DNA from 3 places in the Lysinibacillus sp. S1 genome. Region 2 is predicted to be linked to each of the others. Evidence: predicted binding sites of a transcription regulator. Region 2 holds the regulator's gene; each other region holds the start of a gene.
The links. The regulator CtsR, encoded in region 2, represses protease genes until heat stress. The targets are predictions, from matches to a motif close to ATGGTCAATAAAGGTCAAACA.
Positions count from the first base shown of each region.

Region 1: ACHZEU_RS10120 (ATP-dependent Clp protease ATP-binding subunit) is a predicted target of CtsR. The motif match lies at 1,762-1,782, and genes of this name have one in related genera.
Region 3: clpP (ATP-dependent Clp endopeptidase proteolytic subunit ClpP) is a predicted target of CtsR. The motif match lies at 4,794-4,814, and genes of this name have one in related genera.

Region 1 covers NZ_CP173154.1:1,973,499-1,981,593, forward strand. Annotated here, with positions in the region: gene ACHZEU_RS10120 (ATP-dependent Clp protease ATP-binding subunit) at 1-1,699, opposite strand, end outside; gene ACHZEU_RS10125 (Crp/Fnr family transcriptional regulator) at 1,966-2,652, shown strand; gene ACHZEU_RS10130 (metal-sulfur cluster assembly factor) at 2,713-3,021, opposite strand; gene ACHZEU_RS10135 (prolyl oligopeptidase family serine peptidase) at 3,075-3,839, opposite strand; gene ACHZEU_RS10140 (Cof-type HAD-IIB family hydrolase) at 3,961-4,770, shown strand; gene ACHZEU_RS10145 (DegV family protein) at 4,910-5,767, shown strand; gene ACHZEU_RS10150 (alpha-amylase family glycosyl hydrolase) at 5,818-7,284, opposite strand; gene ACHZEU_RS10155 (YisL family protein) at 7,469-7,837, opposite strand; gene ACHZEU_RS10160 (fumarylacetoacetate hydrolase family protein) at 8,038-8,095, opposite strand, start outside.
Region 2 covers NZ_CP173154.1:2,873,811-2,881,905, reverse strand. Annotated here, with positions in the region: gene ACHZEU_RS14270 (ATP-dependent Clp protease ATP-binding subunit) at 1-363, opposite strand, end outside; gene ACHZEU_RS14265 (protein arginine kinase) at 353-1,462, opposite strand; gene ACHZEU_RS14260 (UvrB/UvrC motif-containing protein) at 1,459-2,001, opposite strand; gene ACHZEU_RS14255 (CtsR family transcriptional regulator) at 2,015-2,485, opposite strand; gene ACHZEU_RS14250 (DUF4870 domain-containing protein) at 2,753-3,058, opposite strand; gene ACHZEU_RS14245 (class I SAM-dependent methyltransferase) at 3,184-3,867, shown strand; gene corA (magnesium/cobalt transporter CorA) at 3,901-4,863, shown strand; gene ACHZEU_RS14235 (hypothetical protein) at 4,908-5,117, opposite strand; partial or broken gene ACHZEU_RS14230 (protoglobin family protein) at 5,388-5,900, shown strand; gene ACHZEU_RS14225 (methyl-accepting chemotaxis protein) at 5,931-6,713, shown strand; gene ACHZEU_RS14220 (acyl-CoA thioesterase) at 6,751-7,230, opposite strand; gene ACHZEU_RS14215 (aldehyde dehydrogenase family protein) at 7,300-8,095, opposite strand, start outside.
Region 3 covers NZ_CP173154.1:3,599,034-3,607,128, forward strand. Annotated here, with positions in the region: gene ACHZEU_RS17945 (8-oxo-dGTP diphosphatase) at 309-776, shown strand; gene rapZ (RNase adapter RapZ) at 786-1,679, shown strand; gene yvcK (YvcK family protein) at 1,684-2,679, shown strand; gene whiA (DNA-binding protein WhiA) at 2,745-3,692, shown strand; gene ACHZEU_RS17965 (HPr family phosphocarrier protein) at 3,805-4,062, shown strand; gene clpP (ATP-dependent Clp endopeptidase proteolytic subunit ClpP) at 4,117-4,707, opposite strand; tRNA gene ACHZEU_RS17975 (tRNA-Arg) at 5,017-5,091, shown strand; gene ACHZEU_RS17980 (basic amino acid ABC transporter substrate-binding protein) at 5,591-6,388, shown strand; gene ACHZEU_RS17985 (amino acid ABC transporter permease) at 6,475-7,185, shown strand; gene ACHZEU_RS17990 (amino acid ABC transporter ATP-binding protein) at 7,182-7,904, shown strand; gene ACHZEU_RS17995 (spore coat protein) at 7,956-8,095, opposite strand, start outside.

The DNA of each region.
Region 1 (8,095 bases), 900 kb from region 2:
CTACTGTATTTGTAAAATTCACCATTCGTCCCTGACTATCTGTAATGCGCCCATCATCTAAAATTTGCAATAAAATGTTCGCCACATCAGGATGAGCTTTTTCAATCTCGTCTAGTAGCACCACAGAATAAGGATTTCGGCGAACTGCTTCCGTTAGCTGTCCACCTTCCTCATAGCCCACATAGCCTGGAGGAGCCCCAACAAGTCGAGACACACTATGTTTCTCCATGTATTCACTCATATCAATCCGAATAAAGTGATCTTCTGAATCAAATAACTGTGCAGCAAGTGCCTTGGCAAGTTCTGTTTTACCTACACCAGTTGGACCTAAAAATAAAAAGCTACCAATAGGTCGGTGTGGATCTTTGATACCTGCACGTGCACGCCATACCGCTTCTGTCACTAATTGAACTGCTGTATCTTGTCCAACCACACGTTCATGTAATGTATCCTTTAAACGTAATAGTTTTTCACGCTCACCCTCTACTAATTTTGTTACAGGGATTCCTGTCCAACGTGAAACAATTGCAGCGATTTCATCTGCTGTTACCTCTTCACGTAAAATACGAGATTCTGCACCGTTCTCTAATTCCTTTTCAAGTACCTGAATGTCTTTTTCAAGTGTTGGAATTTTACCATGACGTAATTCAGCAGCTTTATTTAGATCATATTTACTTTCTGCCTCATCTAGATCACGACGATATTTATCCAATGTTTCACGTTTTTTCTGAATATCGTGTAGTTTTTCTTTTTCTGCTTCCCATTGTTGTCGCATGCCCTTAGATGATTCTTTTAACTTAGTTAATTCTTCGCGTAATTGCTCCAGACGTTTTTTACTTGMCTCGTCCTTTTCCTTACGCAATGCCTGTTCCTCAATTTCAAGCTGCATAATACGACGTGTGACTGCGTCTAATTCCTGTGGCATTGAATCAATTTCTGTACGAATCATTGCACAAGCCTCATCAATTAAATCAATGGCCTTATCAGGTAAAAATCGTTCTGTAATATAGCGATTGGATAGTTCTGCTGCCGCAACAATTGCTCTGTCATGAATACGTACTGCGTGATGTAATTCAAAGCGTTCCTTTAAACCACGTAAAATGGATACCGTATCCTCTATAGATGGCTCACGTACTAGTACTTGCTGGAATCGACGTTCTAAGGCAGGATCCTTTTCAATGTACATACGATATTCGTCTAAGGTAGTAGCACCAATACAGTGTAATTCACCACGTGCTAGCATAGGTTTTAGCATATTTCCTGCATCCATAGCGCCATCTGTTTTTCCTGCACCTACGATCGTATGAATTTCATCAATAAATAGAATGATTTGTCCTTCTGATTCTTTTACTTCTTTTAGCACACCTTTTAAGCGTTCTTCAAATTGTCCACGATAACTTGCACCAGCGATTAACGCACTCATATCTAATTCATATAATACACATTCTTTCAAGCCTTCTGGTACATCACCTTTAACAATACGCTGTGCTAAACCTTCCACAATTGCCGTTTTACCAACTCCTGGTTCACCGATTAATACAGGATTATTTTTTGTTTTACGTGTTAGAATACGAATTACATTTCGAATTTCTTCATCACGCCCGATAACAGGATCCATCTTGCCGTTTTTTACTTCTTCAATTAAATTGCGTCCAAATTGTTCTAATGGTTTTTTATTGTCTGTTTGTTGAAATTGCATAGCTAGCACTCCTTTTTTTCATATTTCTCATTATTTATATACCCATTCTTATTCATTAAAAAAGTTTGACCTTTTTTGACTAACTTTATTTTACATCACTCGACAATGCTTAGCAAAGAAATCGCCCTAAAATTTTTTCACTTATTATGGAAGTTTACGTTATAATAATGGTATGTTTCTATGTTTTAGTATCGAAATCCACTATCCTTTTGTAATAATCGCCATTTATTACAAAAAGAAAGCGATGTGTTGGAGATATGGTTTTAATGGATAATATGTTTGAAAAAATTAACGATCTTTTTCAAAACCACGGTGTTTTTATCAAAGTGAATAAAGGAAATAAAATTTTTCTAGAGGGCGAACGGGCAAAAGAAATTTATTACATCCAATCAGGTGTTATTTCGATTAGCCAAGAATCCGAGACGGGTAAGGAATTAACCATTCGTATTTGTGGCCCTGACAGCATAATAGGAGAAGGTTCGTTATTTTGTAATCTCGTCTATAATTCGATGACTGCCAAAGTTTTAGAACCCTCTACGTTGTATGTTTTGAGTCGTAAATCTTTGGAGCATTTACTAGAAGAGCAGCCGACAGTTATGGTGGAATACATGAAGTGGCTACAAACAGAAAACTTAAAGCATCAGAGTCGTTTGCGCGATTTAGTGTTAAACGGGAAAAAAGGTGCTCTATTTTCAACGCTCATTCGGCTGTCCAATACGTATGGTAAACCTGTAGAAAATGACTCGATTTTTATTGATTTTCAGCTAACAAATACAGAAATCGCAAATTTGTGTGCGACAAGTCGGGAAATGATTAATCGTATGCTGAATGATTTAAAAAAACATGAGATTATCACTTTTGATAAAGGATTTATTACCATTCATGATTTACAATTTTTAAAAAATGAAATTGCCTGTGAAAATTGTCCATTACAAATATGCCGTATCGATTAGTTTCGTTACAAGCAAAAACCCTGCTTATTTTTCAATAAGCAGGGTTTTAAATAAGCCATTTTAACGTACGCCCAATGCCATTTTGGCATAGCGTGACATTTTATCTTTCGACCAAGGTGGATTCCATACAATATTAACATTTGTACTTTTCACTTCTGGAAGTTCACCTAACGCCGTATTCACTTGATCCACAATGACTGGACCAAGTGGGCAGCCCATAGATGTTAGCGTCATCGTAACAGTTGCAACACCTTCATCATCTAATTCCACATCATATACTAAACCTAAGTTGACAATATCAATGCCAAGCTCAGGATCAATTACGTTTTCTAAAGCACCTAACATGCTATCTTTCATATCCTGATCCATTCGTATTTCTCCTTCCATCATAGTGTTAACCTTATCATAGCAGATGCACCCTATTATGCCAAATGCTGTGCAAGCCATGCTGTGGCTGCTAGCATACCGTCACGTGGTACAGCATGTCCAGCCCTTTTGTTAACCATGAACTTTAAATATTCAGGGTTTGCTTTATAGTATCCCCGTAATGTTTCATAAAATTTATACGTTTCGTGAAAAGGAACTGTTTTATCTAATTCTCCATGCCAAAAGAATACAGGGCGACCCGCGAATTTTTCTGGTGTTAAACTGACATCATATTTAGCAAGGGCTTCATTAATTTTTTCAACGTCTTCCTCTGACATCGGCCAGTTAACTCCGCTTTTTGCAAATTGTTGCAATTGGTATTCACCCAATTTTATAAAACCAGGTGCACCCATGCATATTGCAGCTGTTTGTATCCAATCATAAAGTTTCAGACAGCCTGATGTCACGATGCCACCCATTGAAGTGCCTCCTATGCCAATTTTATGACTAGCTAATAAATTTTTATTCTTTAATTCATCATATAATTGTTGTACTTCATGAATAGAATTTAAAACAATGTCCCAAAAATTTAAATTCATTTGCATTTCTGTTAGGCCTTCGCTACGCTCACCATGAAATTTTGCATCTGGCAATAGGACACGCACCCCTTTATGCACCAATTGGTATGCATAGTGTAAGTTATGTTCTTTTGCACTCATAAAGCCATGCAAAAAAATGACTACCGGGGTTTCTTCATTCATATTGTCTGTATGTATATGTAATAAAGGAATATTTCCCCACACTTCTTTTTCTACAAACATTATTGTCACTCCCAACTATTCTCTCATCTTTATGTTAGCAAACTTTTTTCACTGTGACAAAATTTTGACGAATGTAAGACAAAGAGATACTATTCAAACTATAGGAAAGGGGCAACGAGCTATGAAACCGCATTTAATCGTATTAGACTTAGATGGAACTTTATTAACAGATCAACAGCAAATTTCTGCAAAAACGAAAAAAACATTATTGCAGGCTAAGGAACAAGGGCATCAAGTGATGATTGCGACAGGACGTCCTTACCGAGCAAGTACTATTTATTATCAAGAACTTGGGCTCACTACACCCATTGTTAATTTTAATGGCGCATATGTGCATCATCCTAAAAATGTCTCTTGGCAACATATGCACACACCAATTGATTTAAGTGTCGTACATGATGTCGTTGATTCTATTAACAGTTATGAATACGAAAATATTATCGCTGAGGTAAAAGATGAAGTTTATGTTCACACAGAGGACGATCGTATCTTAAATATCTTTAATATGGGTAACCCAAAAATTACACTTGGCGATTTATACACACACCTCTTGGAAAATCCTACAAGTTTGCTGATTCAGGCAAATGAAGCCAATTCGGTTATTATACGTGATCATTTACAGGCAGTGCATGCTGAAGTCATTGAACATCGTCGATGGGGCGCGCCACTTCATATTATTGAAATTGTGCGTCGCGGCTTAAATAAAGCTGTGGGTATTGCACATGTGGCAAAAGATTTAGGTATTCCTCGTGAGCGCATCATCGCATTTGGTGATGAAGACAATGATTTAGAAATGATCGAATATGCTGGACTTGGTGTAGCGATGGGGAACGGTATTTCAAGTCTTAAAAACATTGCCAATGAAATTACGACAACGAATAATGATGATGGAATTGCAAAAATACTCATTGAACGCTTGAAATTATCATAGTTAAGTAGTAAGTTCAAGTTAACATTCCATTTTTACCAGTTTAACTTTATTCAGTGGTACCCCTTCCATTTATCTAAAGTGAGTATCTACTGAATAAAGTTAAAAAGCAAAAGTAAGTTGAAATTAGGGGGACAAGAGAATGAAGATTTTTACGGATAGTGGATGTGATCTACCAAAATCTTACTATGAAGAAAATGATGTCGTGCTACTCCCTTTACGAGTGCAATTGAACAACAAAGAATATGAAGATGTGATTTCAATTGATTCCAAAGAGATCTATGATGCAATACGCCAAGGTGCTCAGCCAAAAACATCACAAGTGTCACCTGAGCTCTTTTTGAAGCATTTTGAGGAGCTAGCCAAAAATGATGAAGAAGGTATTTATATCGCTTTTTCATCAGAATTATCAGGCACATATAGTACTGCTCAAATGATTCGCAATCAGGTACTTGAGCAGTATCCTTCCTTAAAACTAGTCATTATCGACTCTAAATGCGCATCACTAGGCCATGGCCTTGTCGTGGAAGAAGCTGTACGACTGCGAAATATAGGAGTATCCTTAGAAGACATGGCCTCTAAAATAAACACCCTTGCACCTCAGGTCGAGCATTTATTTACTGTAGAAGACTTAGATTACCTTGCAAAAGGTGGTCGTGTATCAAAAGCTAGTGCATTTTTAGGTGGCCTTCTTAGTATTAAGCCTATTTTAAATGTAGAAGATGGCAAACTTGTACCGATTGAAAAGTCACGCGGTCGAAAAAAAGCACTTAATCGTATGTTAGATTTAATGCAGGAGCGTGGTGGCAGCTTTACAAATAAAATCGTAGGTATTAGCCATAGTGACGACGCTGCCTTTGCGAATGAAGCAAAAGCCTCTATCCAGGAGCGTTTTTCACCTCAAGCTGTGCAAATTACCATGATAGGTTCCGCGATCGGCTCACATGTCGGACCTGGGACTATTGCAATTTTCTTCACAAATAAAAGCTTTGAAGGCTAATAAAAAGCATGCTAGGATGGCTCCTGGCATGCTTTTTTGTCGTGTTATTATTATTGGACGTCTTGCTCCTGACGACGAACTTTCCCTCGTTTAATGATGATGACTACAAAGCCAATAAAGATCACCCATACTAAGCCAAGAGCCACCATATAAGGAGTGTTTAAGCCTTCATCATTGCGAACTTGATAAATTTCAACCATTTCTCGGTCTAAAATAACAGGATAGACTTCTTTTTCATTTATGCGAACTTTTTCCTCATGTAAAATACCGTTCAGCATTTTCCCTTCACCAAGTTGTTCAGGTGTTAAGTCGACGCGTTGTGTTTTACCAGTATTATTAACCATGATTACCCACTTTTCTTCGTCAGAAGAACGTGTAAAGACAAGAAGGCCATTTTCATTTGTAATGACTTCAAAATCACCATTACGTAAAGTAGCTGATTGATTACGTAAAGATTGAACATTTTTAATATAATCTATCAGTTCCTCGTCTGTTTTAAAGTTATAAAGCTGGTGTGTATCTGGTTTTGCTTCCCCATTCATAGCTATTTCTGTCCCGTATTGTACGACAGGAATTCCTGGTAGCATAAATAAAGCACCCATCGCCATTTTTAAGCGGGTAGGTGGGAACATATTTTCATTAGCAGAGTCAAATGTAAAACGATGAGTTTCAAGTGAATCCACCATAATTTGTGTCGGTTTTTCTCCTGCGAAGGGTTCCATTAATTTAGAAGAATCCATATCCACGTTTTTAAATATATTACGATAGATATCTGCCGTTACAGGTGAGAAAGTTGCATCAAAGTCAGCATCGCTTTCTTCATTTGCTATCACATAAAGTGATGTTTTTGTCTCTTTTAATGCAGCTATTACTGCATTGATAAACGCTATATCAGCCCCTGCGATATTTGTTAAACGAATACCACCGATGTCATATGTAGAAACAAATTCAGTTACTGCTTGAATAAGTGCTTCTTGCACATCCTTATTCGATAAATCCCACTGTACTTGTCCATTATTGGTAGATGCAATCCAATCCGCTTTCGATGCATCCTTTGCCCACTCATGATTTGGACTCACATTTGTAAGTGGAAAATCCACCATAATGGACATATTTTTAGCTTTGTAGGCCTCTACAGTACTTTGGAATTCTTCCGTTGTTCCAAAATGACGTTCTATTGTAGTATAGCTTGTGGGCATTGATCCATCATACTTCTCTGTAGAAAAAATAGGCCCAATGGAAACAATTGTATAGCCCATCTCACCGATAAATTTCAGTTTATCCTGTAAACCTGTAAAATCGCCCCCCGCAAATTTCGAAGGGTCCTGCGTATTTGTATCAAAATCGTTTGTGCCCGAGCCATTAAAGAAACGGTCAACGATTAAATCATAGATGCTTTCTTCTGCTATTGTTCTAGTCGCTGATTCATCCGCATGTGCTACTGGTATAGTACTTACTAATGAAGTTGCTAATAAAAGTGATGCAGCCGTCGCACTTATCCACTTCTTAAATTTCACTGTTATTCCCTCTCTTTCAAACCAATCAACGTCATTTTACCAAATAACTCTGTCACGTCGCTATCTTTTCCAAAGATTTTGCGTAAAAGCGAAATGAATTACGACAAAAAGGTGTCAATTCCGTCTTCCGTTTTCGTTTACAAAATAAAAGCCGTGAAGCAACTACTTCACGACTTTTAAATCATTATGCTAAGAAATCTTGACCCATTGGCAGTTTAAATCCTAGGAACAAAGTGATTAATAGGAATACTGCAAATAAAATCCAAAACATAGCTGTTGGTTTATTTTTCTTTTGACGTACTAATACCATTTCCATCATGCCAATTACAAGTATGCCACCTAAGAACTTAAATCCGTAAAGCATACCTTTACCATAGTCCATTGCCTCGATAAATAATGCCCCACCTGTGATGATTATTAGTACATAAAACAGACGTAATGTCATATGTAAGCCTTTTGATTGCTTGCCCATTAGTGCCGCAATTAAAAAGATGACAATACCTACTACCCACGTAGTAATATGCAAATGCGTTTGGCTAGTTAAAAAACTCATGATTGTCCCCCTCATTCTTTTTCTATCAAACTCTATCCTACCATGCGATGGAAAGGGTTTCAAATATTACAATAGTGTTCACATAATTTACATCATTTAAAACTTGGAATCCTTGCATTTCATAGTTTTTACATCTGTTACTATGCCTTAAAGCAGTAAAAAATCCGCGGAGTATAGACTCACGCGGATTGATATCATCATTATTCAAAATGGTTGACTAAAGTACCAATTCCTTGAATAGACACTTTTACTGTATCT
Region 2 (8,095 bases):
TGCCACGCCCTCACCTTCACGTATAAGCGCCAATAATAGATGCTCTGTACCGATATAGGAGTGACCTAGTTTACGTGACTCATCAACAGATAATTCAATTACTTTTTTAGCTCTTGGTGTATAATGAACAATTGGACCGACATCTTCTTTGCCCTTACCAACTAATTCTTCAATGCCAGCTTCAATCATTTGAGGACTAATATCAATGGCTTCTAACGCTTTCGCAGCAATACCGCCGCCTTCACGTATAAGCCCTAATAGAATATGCTCTGTACCGATAGATTCGTGCTTCCAACGAATAGCCTCTTCCTGAGCAAGCTGTAATACTTTTTGCGCGCGTTGTGTAAAACGATTAAACATCATATAAATCCTCTCCTTTTTCCCCATTTATAGGCTTATTCGCATGTTCTTGAGATAATGTCTCACGAAGCATCTCCGCTCGTACACGATCCCGCTCAGCAGGTGGTAATGCCTCACCTGCATAGTGCTGTAAAAAACCTGGTTGCATACTAACAACACATTCATTTAAGGTCGTTGTTTGTATACCATCAATCAATTGTAAATCTACTCCTAAACGAACATTAGATAGGCAAGTAGCAGCTTCCTCACTTGTTAAAATTCTTGCATGTGTAAGGGTACCTAAAGCTCGATATACGCGATCTTCTAGCGCAAGCTCTGCCTTTTCCATTAATTTACCTCTTGCATGCCGCTCTTTTTGAATAATCTTTTCAGCGACACTTTGTATATCTGCTAAAATATCTTCCTCTGTCTTCCCAAGTGTAATTTGGTTAGACACTTGATAAACATTCCCTAAATTTTCGCTTCCTTCACCATATATACCTCTTACAGTCATTCCTAAGCGTGTCATGGCATTTATAATTTGATTCATTTGCCCAGTTAATGTAAGAGCGGGTAAATGCATCATGACGGATGCTCGTAGACCCGTACCAATATTCGTTGGACAGCTTGTTAAATAACCAAAAGTATCTCGAAAAGCATACGGTAATACTTTCTCTAGGATACGATCAATCTTATTTGCTTGTTCATAAGCACTTTGAAGTTGAAAACTTGCTGTCATACATTGAATGCGTAAATGATCCTCTTCATTCACCATAATGCTAACGGATTCGTCTTCAGAGAGTAGTATAGAGCCCACTTGCTCTTTTTTAGCCAGTTGCGGGCTAATCAAATGCTTTTCTACAAGAATTTGACGCTGTAAAGGGGTTAAATCCTTTATAGCAAAATAAGCATAATCATTTTGAAGAGTTGGGCTATCGCTGACAGCATGTGTAACGGCCTGTTCCACTTGCAGTGCCTCATTTTCTGAAAACGCTAATGGAAAACGATAGCCATCTAAATTTCGTGCAAGGCGGATCCGTGTACTAATGACGATATCTGAGTAATCATCTTTGATATGCATCCAAGTTGGTGTCGCACGCTCTAAAAATGATTCAATCATCATGTCACATCACCACCTTCAAATTGTAGATGCTTCTCTAGCTCTTTAACTTCATCACGTAGCTTCGCCGCTTCTTCAAACTGTTCCTCATCTACGGCGGATTTCATACGCTTGCGGATATCTTCTATTTGCTTTTTAATAACATACACATTACTGCGAGCACCAGGCATTTTTCCAATGTGTTGTGGACCTGCCTGAATACGATTAAAAAGCTTTGGCAAATGATCTCCAAATGTGTCATAACAGCTTGGGCACCCGAATTTTCCTTCTTTTAAAAACTGCTTATACGAAAATCCACATTGTGGGCATGTTTGCTGTTGTGGTTGTACCTGTTGTTTTTCCCCCACCTTTTGCCATGTAGGAGAGCCAAACCAGTTAGACAATAACTGTTGAATAGATACTGGCTCTTGTTTAAACTCTGCATGAAATGGATGGAATTGTGAGGCGCAGACGTCACAATAATGATGCTCTACTTTTTGCCCACTTTGAACTTGTGTTACTGTAACTGTCGCATTACGTTGTTTACAATGTTCGCATATCATTTCCATCACCTCACTATTTTTGTTGTTCATATTTTATTGTTGTCAGCATTGCTCGCAATATTTTTGATCGAATGACATCTCTTAATGGGAGATGCAAGTCGATCGTGGAGCGATCAATTGCTGCTAACATTAATTTCGCTTCTCGCTTGGAAATTACCTGCTCATCAATGAGTCGATAAACCAAATCTTCTGCCATTGTTTGTGATGCCCCACCTTCAATTTGCCTGAGAACATCGTCGATTAAATCAATCTGTGAATTCGCGCGGACACGTAAAATTCGAATGTATCCACCACCACCACGTTTGCTCTCAACAAGGTAACCCCGCTCGGCAGTAAATCTTGTATTAATAACATAATTTATTTGTGATGGTACACATTGAAATTTATCAGCGATTTCACTACGTTTAATTTCAATATGCCCTTCTCCACCTAATTCAAGTACTTGCTTTAAGTAACCCTCTATGATGTCTGATATATTACGCATTTTAGGAATACACCTCGCTTGCTTCACTGACTTTGACTATCTTTGACTTTCTTTGAGTATATTATACAAAACGCTTGAAAAAAATTGCAATGATTTCGCCCATAGAAAAGTGGAAAGTCTTGAAAAAGGCTTTTTAAGAGCCGAAAAGAGCCCTTTTTCGATCATTTGTTTACGGTTTAATAATTTCCTTATACACCTAATGTACCCTTATTCGTCATAGAAAAAACGCAAGCATATGCAACTAGCATATACTTGCGTCTATGAAAATTATACCCAGCGACCAACAATTGGATAACGCCAAGGTTCATCAGACAATGCTTTTACGATACCGATGATCGGTACCACAAATACCATAATGCCGAAAATGATTAAAAATGGTAAGCCAATAAGGACAAAGCTTAAACCAACAGAGATAGCAATTAAAACACCCATGACAATTTGGAATAGCAGTGCTTGAATAGAAATTGCCTTTACTTCCTCATCCGAACTAATTAAAAAGAAAATAATGGGCACTAACCATGGCGCAAAAAATGCACTTGCGTGTATGATTACTTTAGACCATTTAGTCTCCATATATATCAACCCTTTCTTTGAACTTTATTCTATGTTTTATGTACTACTATTTACGGAACTATACCCGTAATAGTTTCACATTAAGAAAGATTTTTTAAAATTTTTTTGAAAGGCTGTGAGGAGCGTTGGAATTTAACAACACATTAGCAAATGAATATGAAAAGGGTATTCGCCGTACATTGCCTAGTTATGATGCCATGCTACGTTTAATACAAACTTTTTATCATTCTAGGCTATCAGAAAATGCTAACATGCTAGTCGTGGGAGCAGGAAGTGGCAATGAAATTATACAGCTTGCAGAAGGAAGACCTCACTGGTCATTCACTGGCATTGATCCATCAGAATCCATGCTTACTATAGCTAAAGAGCGTTTACTCACTCTTCCTAATGATATGTCATTCCATCAGGCTACAATACTTGATGCTTCGCTGCCCTCTACTCAGTATGATGCGGCAAGTTGTGTTCTCGTCTTGCATTTTATTCATGATTATAAAGAAAAGCTCGAAACAATAACAGAAATAGCAAGACATTTGAAACCTGGAGCACCATTTGTCCTTGTTTCAAAATATGGTCAGCTAGGCTCTTTAGAAACAGAACTACAATTTGATTTATGGCGTTCTTATTGGCTACAGCATACTAGACTTTCTTTATCCGATGTAGCAGAGATGGAAAAATCCATTCGTTCCCTTTCTTTTATGAGTGAAGAAGAAATTTTAATACTTTTACAAAGTGCGGGTTTTACTAAACCTTCTAGATTTTTTGCCACTACTTTGTTCGGTGGTTGGGTATGCTTTAAAGAGGAGCGCTAACTATTTTGTAGTAAATAATTTGAGGTGAAAACCGTGATAAGCACCATTGGCATTACAAAGCAACAACAATTGTTAAAGGATTTTCCATTAGAAGAGATACATCAGCAAGAATTTGAATGGTATTGGGTTGATTTTAATTGTCCTACAGCCGAGGAGGAATCATTGTTGGATACATTTTTCCACTTTCACCCTCTCGCTATTGAAGATTGCTTAATGAGGTTGCAGCGTCCTAAGCTCGATTTTTATGATGATTTTCATTTCTTTGTCATTCATCGGGTAAACGAAGAGACGTTAGCTGCGGAGGAGGTTAATATTTTTGCCTCCAATAAATTCATTATAACCTTCCATAAAAATCCTGTCCCTGAGATAGAGAAGGTGCAAAAGATGCTGGAAAACCAACCGAAGAATTGGGAGCGAGGTACTGTATACCTAACGTATCAAACTATCGATAAAATTGTTGACAGTTATTTTCCACTCGTTTACAAAATTGAAGATCATCTAAATGCTTTAGAAGGTGAACTTACATACCAAAGTAATGTAAATGCCATGAAAATTGTCTTCGAGTTCCGTAGTGACTTGCTTGACTTAAGACGTACTATTTTACCAATGCGTGATCTTTTATATCGCATTCTCAATTCTTACCGTTTCTCACTAAAAAAGTCGGAGAGAGCTTATTTTGGAGATATCTACGACCATCTACTTAAGCTAACAGAGATGGTTGAATCTAATCGAGAGCTTACAGCAGACATGCGGGATAGTTATATGGCTATGAGTTCTAGCCGAATGAATGGCATTATGATGACTTTAACAATTGTATCAACTATCTTTATACCACTTACCTTCATTGCTGGTGTGTATGGGATGAATTTCGATAACATGCCTGAGCTACATGGGCAATACAGCTATTTTATTGTACTTGGGATTATGATAATTATCGTTATCTTTATGTTGGCTGTCTTTAAACATAAAGGCTGGTTTAAACTGTTTAAACCATAAAAAGACTGCTCGTTTTAATGAAAACGAGCAGTTTTTTTAATCTATTAATACGGTCCTCTGTCATCAATCTTATTATCACCCTGCTGTGGAAATAAAAAGTAGGCTAATACCCCTGATCCCAAAGCTGCACATATGGTAATTAATAATTGCTCAACATCTGGTACCTCAGCATGGTAGTTTCGTAGCATATAAACAGAACCAATGGCAACAATCACCATGACAGGAATAACAAATTTAAAACGTTTTTTCTCCATACCACCCCTCCTTCCATTTTTTATTTTCGTACGATTTTTAGATTGCTAAACAGTTCGTATTTTACAGGTTTCCTATTTTAAATTCAAATTTACATCGCTTCACCATTTGGACTAACAATAAAGTAAAAAAATAAAGAAATATCCAATTTTTTAACCAAATATTCAGCAAATAATAGTAAAATAAATTTAATCCCATTTATTTATTAAATATACAAACCTAACAAATTTCAAAAGTGCTTATTTACTTACAATTTATTATGGATATTAAGAATGGAGCAAATAATAATGAGTTGGTTTTCAAAAAATAGTAGTTCTAGCTACGCAATTACATTAACACCTGAAAATTTTAAGAGCGGTGTACAGTTAGATGTATTGAACCACCCCAATCTTCAAAAACAATTACAACTTTTAAATTTAACACTTGAGGATTTAGCTATCATTAAGCAGCTACAGCCTTTAGCTAAAGACCTAATTCCTGAAATGGTGGAGAAATTTTATGCAGCCATTAGTTTGAGCCAAGATTTACTTGATATTATTAATAGAACATCTCATATTGATCGTTTGAAAATCACGTTACATAAACATTTAAGTGACATTTTTGAAAGTCATATTAATGATGCCTACATTGCTGAACGAAAAGCCATTGCTGAGGCTCACGTTCGAATTGGCTTGCAGTCAAAGTGGTATATTGCCTCATTCCAGTCACTCACTACTACTTTTGCAAACTTTGTGAACGAGGTGGATATTTCTAAAACAGATGCTATTCGTGCTATAAACGCTTTTTGTAAAATCATTAATTTTGAGCAACAACTCGTGATTGAGGCATATGAAAAAGAGGAAGAACGTATTCGCTCAGCAGCAGATGCAACAAAAAATTCCCTTGTAACGACGATCCAAAGTACTGCAGAAGAGCTTAATGCCATTAGTGAAGAAACAGCCGCATCATTATTAGTGATTTCCTCACAAACAGATGATATTGCTGTAGCAACCAAGCAAGGATTGAACTTCGTAGCAGATACACAAGAAAAATCAAGACGAGGCCAACAGCAATTGAAAGAACAAAATGATTTAATCCAAGTTATTTTGCAAAGTGTCAATGGTCTTGAGGTAACGATGAACCAACTACGTACCTCTTCTCAAAAAATTTCTGAAATCGTTGGGCTAGTTACAGGCATTGCTGATCAAACCAATTTATTAGCATTAAATGCTTCTATTGAGGCTGCACGAGCTGGAGAACATGGGAAAGGTTTTGCAGTAGTGGCTGAGGAAGTTCGTAAACTTGCGGAGGAAACAAAAAATGCCGTCCAAAATGTTTCTCACCTTATTAAGGAAACAGAAAGTAATATTACGACTATGGCTAATTCAGTTACTAATGTTGATCAAAAAATTCAACATAGTGTCAATACACAAGAAAGTTTATCCAAGTCATTTAATGATATTGCTGATGCAGTTTCTGGCATTCAGCAGCAATACGTAAATACATCTAGAGATATTTCAGCTATATCTAATTTAATCACTGAATTATCGCAAGGTGCTACACTAGTCTCTTCTTCTTCCGACTCGCTCATTAATGTTGTCAATGAACTAAATATGTAAAATAAAAAAGGGAACTCATTTGGAGTTCCCTTTTTCCTTAATGCGGCAATGCACGTTTTTGTTTACGGTGCTCTCGTCTTGCTGGCCCAGTTTCAAATAAACGCTTCTCTTCATCTGTTTCAGGATAGATTGAGGGAACTGGTACGGGTTTCCCTTCCTCATTTACTGCAACCATTGTGACAAATGATTCTGTCGTTAATTTTTCCTCGCCAGTCTCAATATTGCGAGAAACAACGCGAACATAAACCTCCATTGAAGAACGTCCTGTAGACGAAACAATACTCTCGATTTCAAGAATATCTCCTACATGTGCAGCGGATAAAAAATCAACCGAGTCAATAGAAGCTGTCACTACAAGGCCTTTCGCATGTTTCATTGCTGTAATAGCAGCAATTTCATCAATATAAGCTAACACTCTTCCACCGAAAATAGAATTGTGATTATTTGTGTCTGGGGGTAATACGAGACGCGATTGAACCGTACGTGATTGGCTCATGGGTACAGCGTTGTTTGGCATAATTCTTGCAACTTCCCTTCTCATGTTGTTCTTTCGTCATCGTATCGCAGAAAAAGAGCTGATGCAAATTTAGAACGATTTTTTCATCGAAATAAATTTCATATCAGTCATTTCTTCTATAGCCCACTTAATTCCTTCACGTCCATAACCACTCATCTTTACTCCACCATATGGCATGTTATCTACTCGGAATGTCGGAATATCATTAATAATGACAGCACCAGCCTGTAATTCATCTGCTGCATATAAAGCATCTGACAATATATTCGTGTAAATACCTGCATTTAGGCCAAGGTCCGACTCATTTACAAGTCGAATTGCGTCGTCTAATGTTTCATATGAAACAATTGAGACGATTGGTGCGAATGTTTCCTGACAAACAATTTTCATATCAGCTGACACATTCGTCATAACTGTTGGCGTTAAAGTACGTTCAGTAAATACGCCTCCAGTTGCAATCATAGCCCCCTGTTCTTGTGCCTCCTCAATCCATTCCCTAATACGTTCCACTTCATTTGGATTTATCATGGCACTAACATCTGTTGTCTTCTCTAATGGATCTCCTACTATAAGCTTTTCTGTTTCTGCAACAAATGCTTTAGTAAATTCATCAATAATAGAGGAATGCACATATATACGTTGTAACGAAATGCATACTTGTCCAGCAAAGTTAAAAGCACCGCTTACACAACGACTGATAATTTTATTTATTGGCGTAGATGGTTCGACAATTACTGCAGCATTAGAACCCAGCTCTAAAGTTACTTTACGTAAGCCTACTTTTTCTTTAATCTTCAAACCAACCTTACCACTACCTGTAAAGGTTACTTTTTTGACATATGGATGTGTGACAAGCGTATCACTA
Region 3 (8,095 bases), 730 kb from region 2:
TTTAATATTGCTGTAACTTGAATGACATATAAAAGGTGTATGATTAAAAATGTAATTAGCAATCCCCCTTTTATTTTGTTTAGTAGGTTGTTTCCGCCTCCAATAGGTGGGAGCAACCTACTTTTTTATGTGTAAAAAATCAAATAATAATATCACGATAAACGTAAATTTCGCCCAAGATGAAATGGTTATCTTTGAATAGAACTAAATTGTTAATTGTCTGCGTACAAGAGTTGTAAATGAGGACAAAACTTACAAGGTCTTGTTATAATGAAGAGTAGAATGCAAAAGTGATTAGAGGTGTGCCTATGCAAAGAATTGCAAATTTAATTGCCGTAAAAGACGGTAAAGTATTATTACTTCAGAAACCAAGACGAGGCTGGTATGTAGCTCCAGGAGGGAAAATGGAGAGTGGCGAGTCAATCTTCGAGGCTGCTATTCGAGAGTTTCAAGAAGAGACAAACGTCATACCTTTACATGTTCATTTAAAGGGTGTTTATACGATGATCATTAAAGAAAACAATGACGTAGTGGATGAATGGATGCTCTATACATTTGTTGCAAAGGATGTAGATGGAGTACCATTCGAAGAAACAAGAGAAGGCAAACTTGCATGGCACCCAGTAGAGGATTTAGCACATTTGCCAATGGCTGAAGGAGATCGAACTAATTTACAATTTGCTGTTTCGCAATCAGGCATTCAGTATGGCACGTTTGACTATACAACGAATTTTGAATTACTTCATCAGAAAATACAAATTTCAAAAGAACAATAAAGGAGTTGCATGACAGTGGTGGTTGAAGGCCAACAAAGTACACATGAATTGGTTATTATTACAGGAATGTCTGGGGCTGGGAAAACAGTAGCTATTCAAAGCTTTGAGGATTTAGGGTATTACTGTATTGATAATTTACCACCTGCGTTACTTACAACTTTTTTAACCTTATTAAGAGATTCTGGTAAAAACAGTACCCGAATTGCAGCAGTAATGGATATGCGCGGAGGCGACTTTTTTGATGCTCTAATTGGCGCATTAGACCATATACTAAAAGAAGGCGATATTGTTGCTCGTATTTTATTTTTAGATGCGGATGATGCTACATTAGTCAGACGGTATAAAGAAACAAGACGTGCACATCCATTAGCAGTGAATGGTTTACCTCTAGATGGAATTAAACAGGAACGAGTACTTTTATCTGAAGTAAAGGGTCGTGCCAATTTTGTTTATAACACATCTAACATGAAACCAAAGCAATTACGTGAAAAAATCGTAAAAGAATTTGCAAGTGAGGCAGATACTATTTTTACCGTTAACATTATGTCCTTTGGCTTTAAACATGGTATGCCGATTGATGCGGACTTAGTGTTTGATGTTCGTTTTCTTAAAAACCCATACTATGTGGAGGAGCTACGTCCAAAAACGGGTCTTCAAACAGAGGTATCTTCTTATGTGTTAGCGTTGGAAGATACGCAAATCCTTATACAAAAACTGACGGATTTATTAGACTTTATGATTCCTCTCTATCGACAAGAAGGTAAATCACAGCTTGTTATTGCTTTTGGTTGTACTGGGGGCCAGCATCGCTCAGTGACATTAGCAGAATTTTTTGGTGCATATTTTGCGGGCAAGGAAAATACGGTTATTACGCATCGTGATATTAATCGTAGAAAGGAATGAGTGAATGGGGAAAAAGCAAACAAAGCTTGTGGTAATTGGTGGTGGCACAGGGCTCTCCACGTTACTTCGCGGTCTGAAGCATCACCCATTTGATATTACTGCTATCGTAACAGTAGCAGATGATGGTGGATCTTCAGGTCGTTTACGTGATGATTACGATATCCCACCTCCTGGTGATGTACGCAATGTGATTGCAGCATTATCAGATATTGAGCCCCTTGTAGAGCAAATGTTTCAATACCGTTTTTCGGCATCTGAAGACTTACGAGGTCACTCCTTAGGGAATTTAATGCTTACAGCCCTTACTGATATTACTGGTGATTTCAATCATGCTATCAGTGAGATGGGAAAGGTTTTAAAAGTTCATGGTCGAGTTATTCCAGCAGCTAATAAAAAAATCACCCTACATGCTGTGCTTGAGGACGGTTCAATTATCGAGGGAGAATCAAAAATCCCGACAGCGACGAAACGCATTAATCGCGTTTTTTTAGTACCTGAAAATGTGCAACCGTTGCCAGAAGCTATTCGTGCAATACTTCGTGCAGATTATATTTTAATAGGACCAGGAAGCTTATATACAAGTATTATTCCGAATTTGCTTGTTAAGGAAATAGGTGAAGCAGTTGTTAAGGCTAAAGGAAGAAAAATATATGTTTGTAATTTAATGACACAAAAGGGTGAAACCATTTCTTATACAGCAGGTGATCATGTAACAGCCATACATAAGCATGTTGGCCATGATTTTATCGATTCCATCTTAGTAAATGATGAAGAACTCCCTAACCCTGTAAAAGAACTGTATAAAGAAGAAAGAGCGGAACCAGTAACATTTGACGTAGCAAAGCTTGAAAGTATGGGATTAGAAGTTATCAAACGAGACATTGCTACAATTCGACCTGATGGAACGGTTCGACATAATGCTACAAATGTTGCAGAATGGCTGGTAGATTATGCTGATATTTACCATCAAAAAGTAAGAGGACCAATAATAGAAACATAATGGCTTTATTGTATATGGTAAGATGAACATATACATAGAAATCATGATTGAAAGGGGGGCGTGATATGTCTTTTGCTTCTGAAACAAAAAAAGAATTGACACAAATAGAAGCGGACAATCATTGTATGAAAGCAGAAGTTTCTGCCCTAATTCGTATGAATGGTTCATTATCCTTTGCAAATAAACAACTAAGCTTAGACGTGCAAACCGAAAACGCTGCAATTGCCAGAAGACTATATACGATTATGAAAAAATTGTATCCGTACAATGTTGAATTACTTGTTCGTAAGAAAATGCGATTGAAAAAAAATAATGTGTATATATGCCGTGTAAGAGAAGGAGCGCGTGAGCTATTAATTGATTTAGAAATCATCTCAGACGACTTTCAATTTAACCATACTATCTCAAGAAAGCTCATTCAAAAGAGCGGCCAAAAAAGAGCTTATTTAAGAGGAGCCTTTTTAGCAGGAGGTTCCGTCAATAATCCAGAAACATCGGCTTATCATTTAGAGGTTTATTCTTTATATAAAGAACATGGTGAGGCATTAATGGATTTGATGAATGAATTTGAACTCAATGCCAAAACAATTGAACGTAAAAAAGGCTTTGTAACTTACTTAAAAGAAGCAGAAAAAATTTCAGATTTCCTTAATATTGTTGGAGCGCATCAGGCTATGATGAAATTTGAAGATGTTCGGATTTTGCGAGATATGCGTAATAGTGTCAACCGTATTGTGAACTGTGAAACTGCCAATTTAAATAAAACCATTGGAGCAGCATTACGGCAGGTTGAGAATATTCGATTTATTGAAAATTCAATTGGTCTTGATCAACTACCGGAGAAGCTTCGTGAAATAGCACGTCTCCGTGTTGAATACCAAGATGTGACATTAAAAGAGCTTGGTGAAATGGTATCTAGTGGAACGGTTAGTAAATCAGGTGTTAACCATCGATTGAGAAAAATTGATGAGATTGCGGATGCATTAAGGCGTGGTGAAAAAATAGGTGGTTAAGTTATCATACTTTTCAGGTATGAATGTCATGCTAATCGCTTATTGTTCTTTTGCCAGTAAGTAAGGTAAGATAAAACTAATAGACGAACGGTAGTGAAGGGGAGTTTTGAGAATGATTGAGAGAAGAGTCCAGGTTAAATTAAAATTAGGACTACAAGCTAGACAAGCAGCACTATTTGTGCAAGAAGCAAATCGTTTTAGTGCTGATATCTTTCTAGAAAAAGATGAGAAAAAAGTAAATGCCAAATCCATTATGGGTGTTATGAGCTTAGCAGTTGCTAAAGGTACCGAAGTGACTTTAAGCAGTGAAGGTAACGATGCTGAGCAAGCGGTTACAGCATTGGCAACAATTATTGAAAATGAAGATTAACATTCATTAAATACAAAAGGCATCACAGAGCAATTCTGTGATGCCTTCTATTTTTTATTTATTATCGCTACGGTGCATAATATGATCGATTAAACCGTATTCTTTTGCACGTTCAGCAGTCATGAAGTTATCACGATCTGTGTCTCTTGCAATGACTTCAAGTGGTTGACCAGTGCGTTCAGATAAAATGCCATTTAATTTCTCACGTAAGAATAGAATACGTTTAGCAGCAATTTCAATTTCTGTCGCTTGACCTTGTGCACCACCTAGTGGTTGGTGAATCATGACTTCAGCATTTGGTAAGGCAAAACGTTTACCAGGTTCTCCAGCTGCAAGTAGGAAAGCACCCATTGATGCAGCCATACCAATACAAATTGTTTGTACCTGTGGTTTAATGATTTGCATTGTGTCATAGATAGCCATACCAGCCGTAATGGATCCGCCAGGTGAGTTAATATAAAGAGAGATATCTTTATCTGGATCTTCTGCTTGTAGGAAAAGAAGCTGAGCGACAATGGAGTTAGCAACATTGTCATCAATAGCACTTCCTAAAAGGATAATACGGTCTTTAAGTAGACGTGAATAAATGTCATATGCACGCTCACCACGACTAGTTTGTTCAATAACTGTAGGAATTAAATTCATGTTAAATCCTCCTTAAAAAGCTAAATTCGAATACCTTTGCTGAAAATTTTCCTTTGTATTTCAGCTGTATCCTTATCATACACATTATAGTCAGGGAAGGTCAAATATTAACCCTGCTAAAGTGAAATTAAAAAAAATAAATTGTTTTTGCATTCTATGGTTGAATTATATAGGATAGGCTTGTATAATGATTAAGGTTATAAGGTTTAAAGTACAGGACACTATTTTGCAGGTATGCTTCAAAAATGAGGGTTATCTACATCATGCTTTTCGTAAGCCTAGAGTGAGTACTTTTTTTTTGTGTCTTTTGCCCTCGTGGTGTAATGGATAACACGTAAGATTCCGGTTCTTGCACTGGGGGTTCGATTCCCTCCGAGGGCGCCATTTTACTGATCAATTGATATACTGTTATAGCTCATCTCCTAATAAGTAGTTTAGCAGCCTGCTTACTGGAGATCGAGAGGAAGAATAAAGGGAATACTGTCCTAGTTGGCATTATTCCCCTATTTATTCCTTTCAAACCTTCAAAAAAGCAACAACTCCAAATTATTTTTTAGTGAACATACTGTACGTGAGACTAGTAATAGTCGAAAAAAAAGAATCCTATCTGAGGGGATTCTTTTTTTTTGCCTAAATTTATCGAAATTTGGCATGGTTCTTATTGTATATATATTAGTTTTAGGTTAATTTTCTTGTTATTTATACATGTTTTTTCAAATTATATGAATTTATTATAAATTTATATGAAAAAATATTTAATTTTATGCGAAAAGTTGTTGTCTAAATACTATAATGTTAATATAATTGACCTAATAGTCTAACATTTCCGAATTGCGAAAAATAATACGTAATTCGGAAAATTATCGAACTAGGGGGAAATACAATGAAAAAAACAGGTTGGATGTTACTGATGATTATTGCAGCTTTAACATTAGCACTTGCAGGTTGTGGTACAAAAGATGATGCATCTTCAGGTAGCTCATCTTCAGAAGATGGTGGAGATGGCAAAAAGGTTTACAAAGTAGGTACTGAGGCAACTTTTGCACCATTTGAATCTGTTGACGATTCAGGGAAAATTGTAGGGATTGATGTCGATATTCTACAAGCTATTGCAGATGAGATGGACTTTGAGGTTGAGTGGAATAATATTGGATGGGAGCCAGTGTTCCAAACAATTAAGAACGGTGAAACAGATATCGGTGCTTCTGGAATCACAATTACGGAAGAGCGTAAAGAATCATTTGATTTTACAGAACCGTATTATGAGTCTCAGTTATTAATTGTTGTGAAAGAAGATTCAAAGATTAAATCTCTTGATGAATTAAAAGATAAAAAAGTATCTGTACAAATCAATGCAACTGGTCATATGGCAGCGAAAAAGCTACAAGGGGAAGCAAGTACAAATATTATGGCTTTTGAAAGTCAGCCAATCGCTATCCAAGAGATGCTAAATGGTAATGTTGATGCAGCTATCGGAGATAATGCAGTAGTTTATGAATATATCAAAGCTCACCCAGATCAAAAACTAAAAGTAATTGAAGATGATGCATTCGAAAAAGAATACTATGGCTTCATGGTTCAAAAAGGGAATAAAGAATTGCTAGATAAATTAAACGAAGGTCTTAAAAAGATTAAAGAAAACGGTAAATTAAAAGAAATTACAGGCATTGATTTTCAATAAAAATGAATGAAATGATGCTACTAACATAGTAACTGTGCTAACAGCTCATTTATTAATTGTAATTTAAAGGGGAATGGGGTTTTCGGATGGACATCTTTGACTTACGCTGGGACATTGTCTGGAACTACCGAGATATGTTTATACGAGGTATTGGCGTAACACTTATTTTGACACTTAGTGGTTATTTTGGCGGTATTCTATTAGGACTATTTTTAGGCCTTGGAAAATTATCGAGTAAAAAATGGATTTATTGGCCATCTAAACTATATATCGATTTATTCCGTGGAACACCGATGCTTGTACAAATCTTGTTAATTCACTTAGCAGTTATTCCAACAATTTTTGGTCATTCTTTAGGTTATATGGTATCAGGGATTACAGCGCTTATTTTAAACTGTGCTGCTTATAATGCGGAAATTTTCCGTGCAGGGATTCAAAGTATTGCAAAAGGGCAAATGGAGGCTGCTCGCTCTCTTGGATTAACGCATAACCAAGCGATGCGTAAGGTCATTTTACCTCAAGCATTTAGACGTATGATTCCGCCATTGGGCAATGAATTTATTGCATTATTAAAAGATTCTTCACTCGTAACTGTAATTGCAGCACCAGATATTTTATACGCTAGTAAGGTCGTAGCTGGTGCAAGCTTCCGCTTCTGGGAACCGTATATCGTTGCAGCATTATTATATTTAGTGTTGACATATGGTGTAACGAAGATTGTAGCATTTATCGAGAAACGATTTAGCAATAGCTATGTCCCTCGTAAAGCTAAGGTAGAAGGGCGGGAAGCTAGATGATAAAAATTGAAAACCTACACAAATACTTTGGCAAGCTTGAAGTATTAAAAGGAATCGATTATGAAATTCAAGAAAAACAAGTTGTCTGTGTTATTGGGCCGTCTGGTTCAGGAAAAAGTACATTTCTCCGTTGCATCAATATGTTAGAAGAAGTAACGGATGGTGCTATTTATATTGAAAATGTAAAAATTAATGATCCTAAAACGAATATCAATGAAATTCGCGCTGAAGTGGGTATGGTGTTTCAACAATTTAACTTATTCCCGCATATGACAGTTATCGATAATGTCACGATGGCACCTATGCAAATTCGTAAAATGAATCGTACAGACGCAGAAGCTTTAGGACATGAGCTATTAAAAAAGGTCGGGCTCGACAGCAAGGCCTATAATTATCCTGAGCAGCTATCAGGTGGTCAGCAACAACGTGTGGCGATTGCTCGTGCCTTAGCAATGAAGCCAAAAGCTATTTTATTTGACGAGCCAACTTCAGCACTTGACCCTGAAATGGTAAAAGAGGTGCTAGATGTTATGAAAAATCTAGCAGCTGAAGGGATGACAATGGTAGTTGTGACACATGAAATGGGCTTTGCTCGTGAAGTAGGTGATCGAGTAGTCTTCATGGATGGGGGCTATATTGTAGAAGAAGGGTCTCCAGAGGAACTATTCGGCAATCCCCAAAGCGACCGTACGAAAGCGTTTTTAGGAAAAGTATTATAAAGCTGAAAAAGCGAACGACATGCTCGTTCGCTTTTTTTGTGCTGTTCTTATTTAATGAAGGGGATTAGATGTTGTGTCGAATGCATTCAGCATCGTTTGCATATCCTGTTGGGAATACTGAGGCACCTGATAATAGCCGTGTTTATTTTGATAAATGGATAATTCGTATCCCATTTCAATACAGTTAGGAA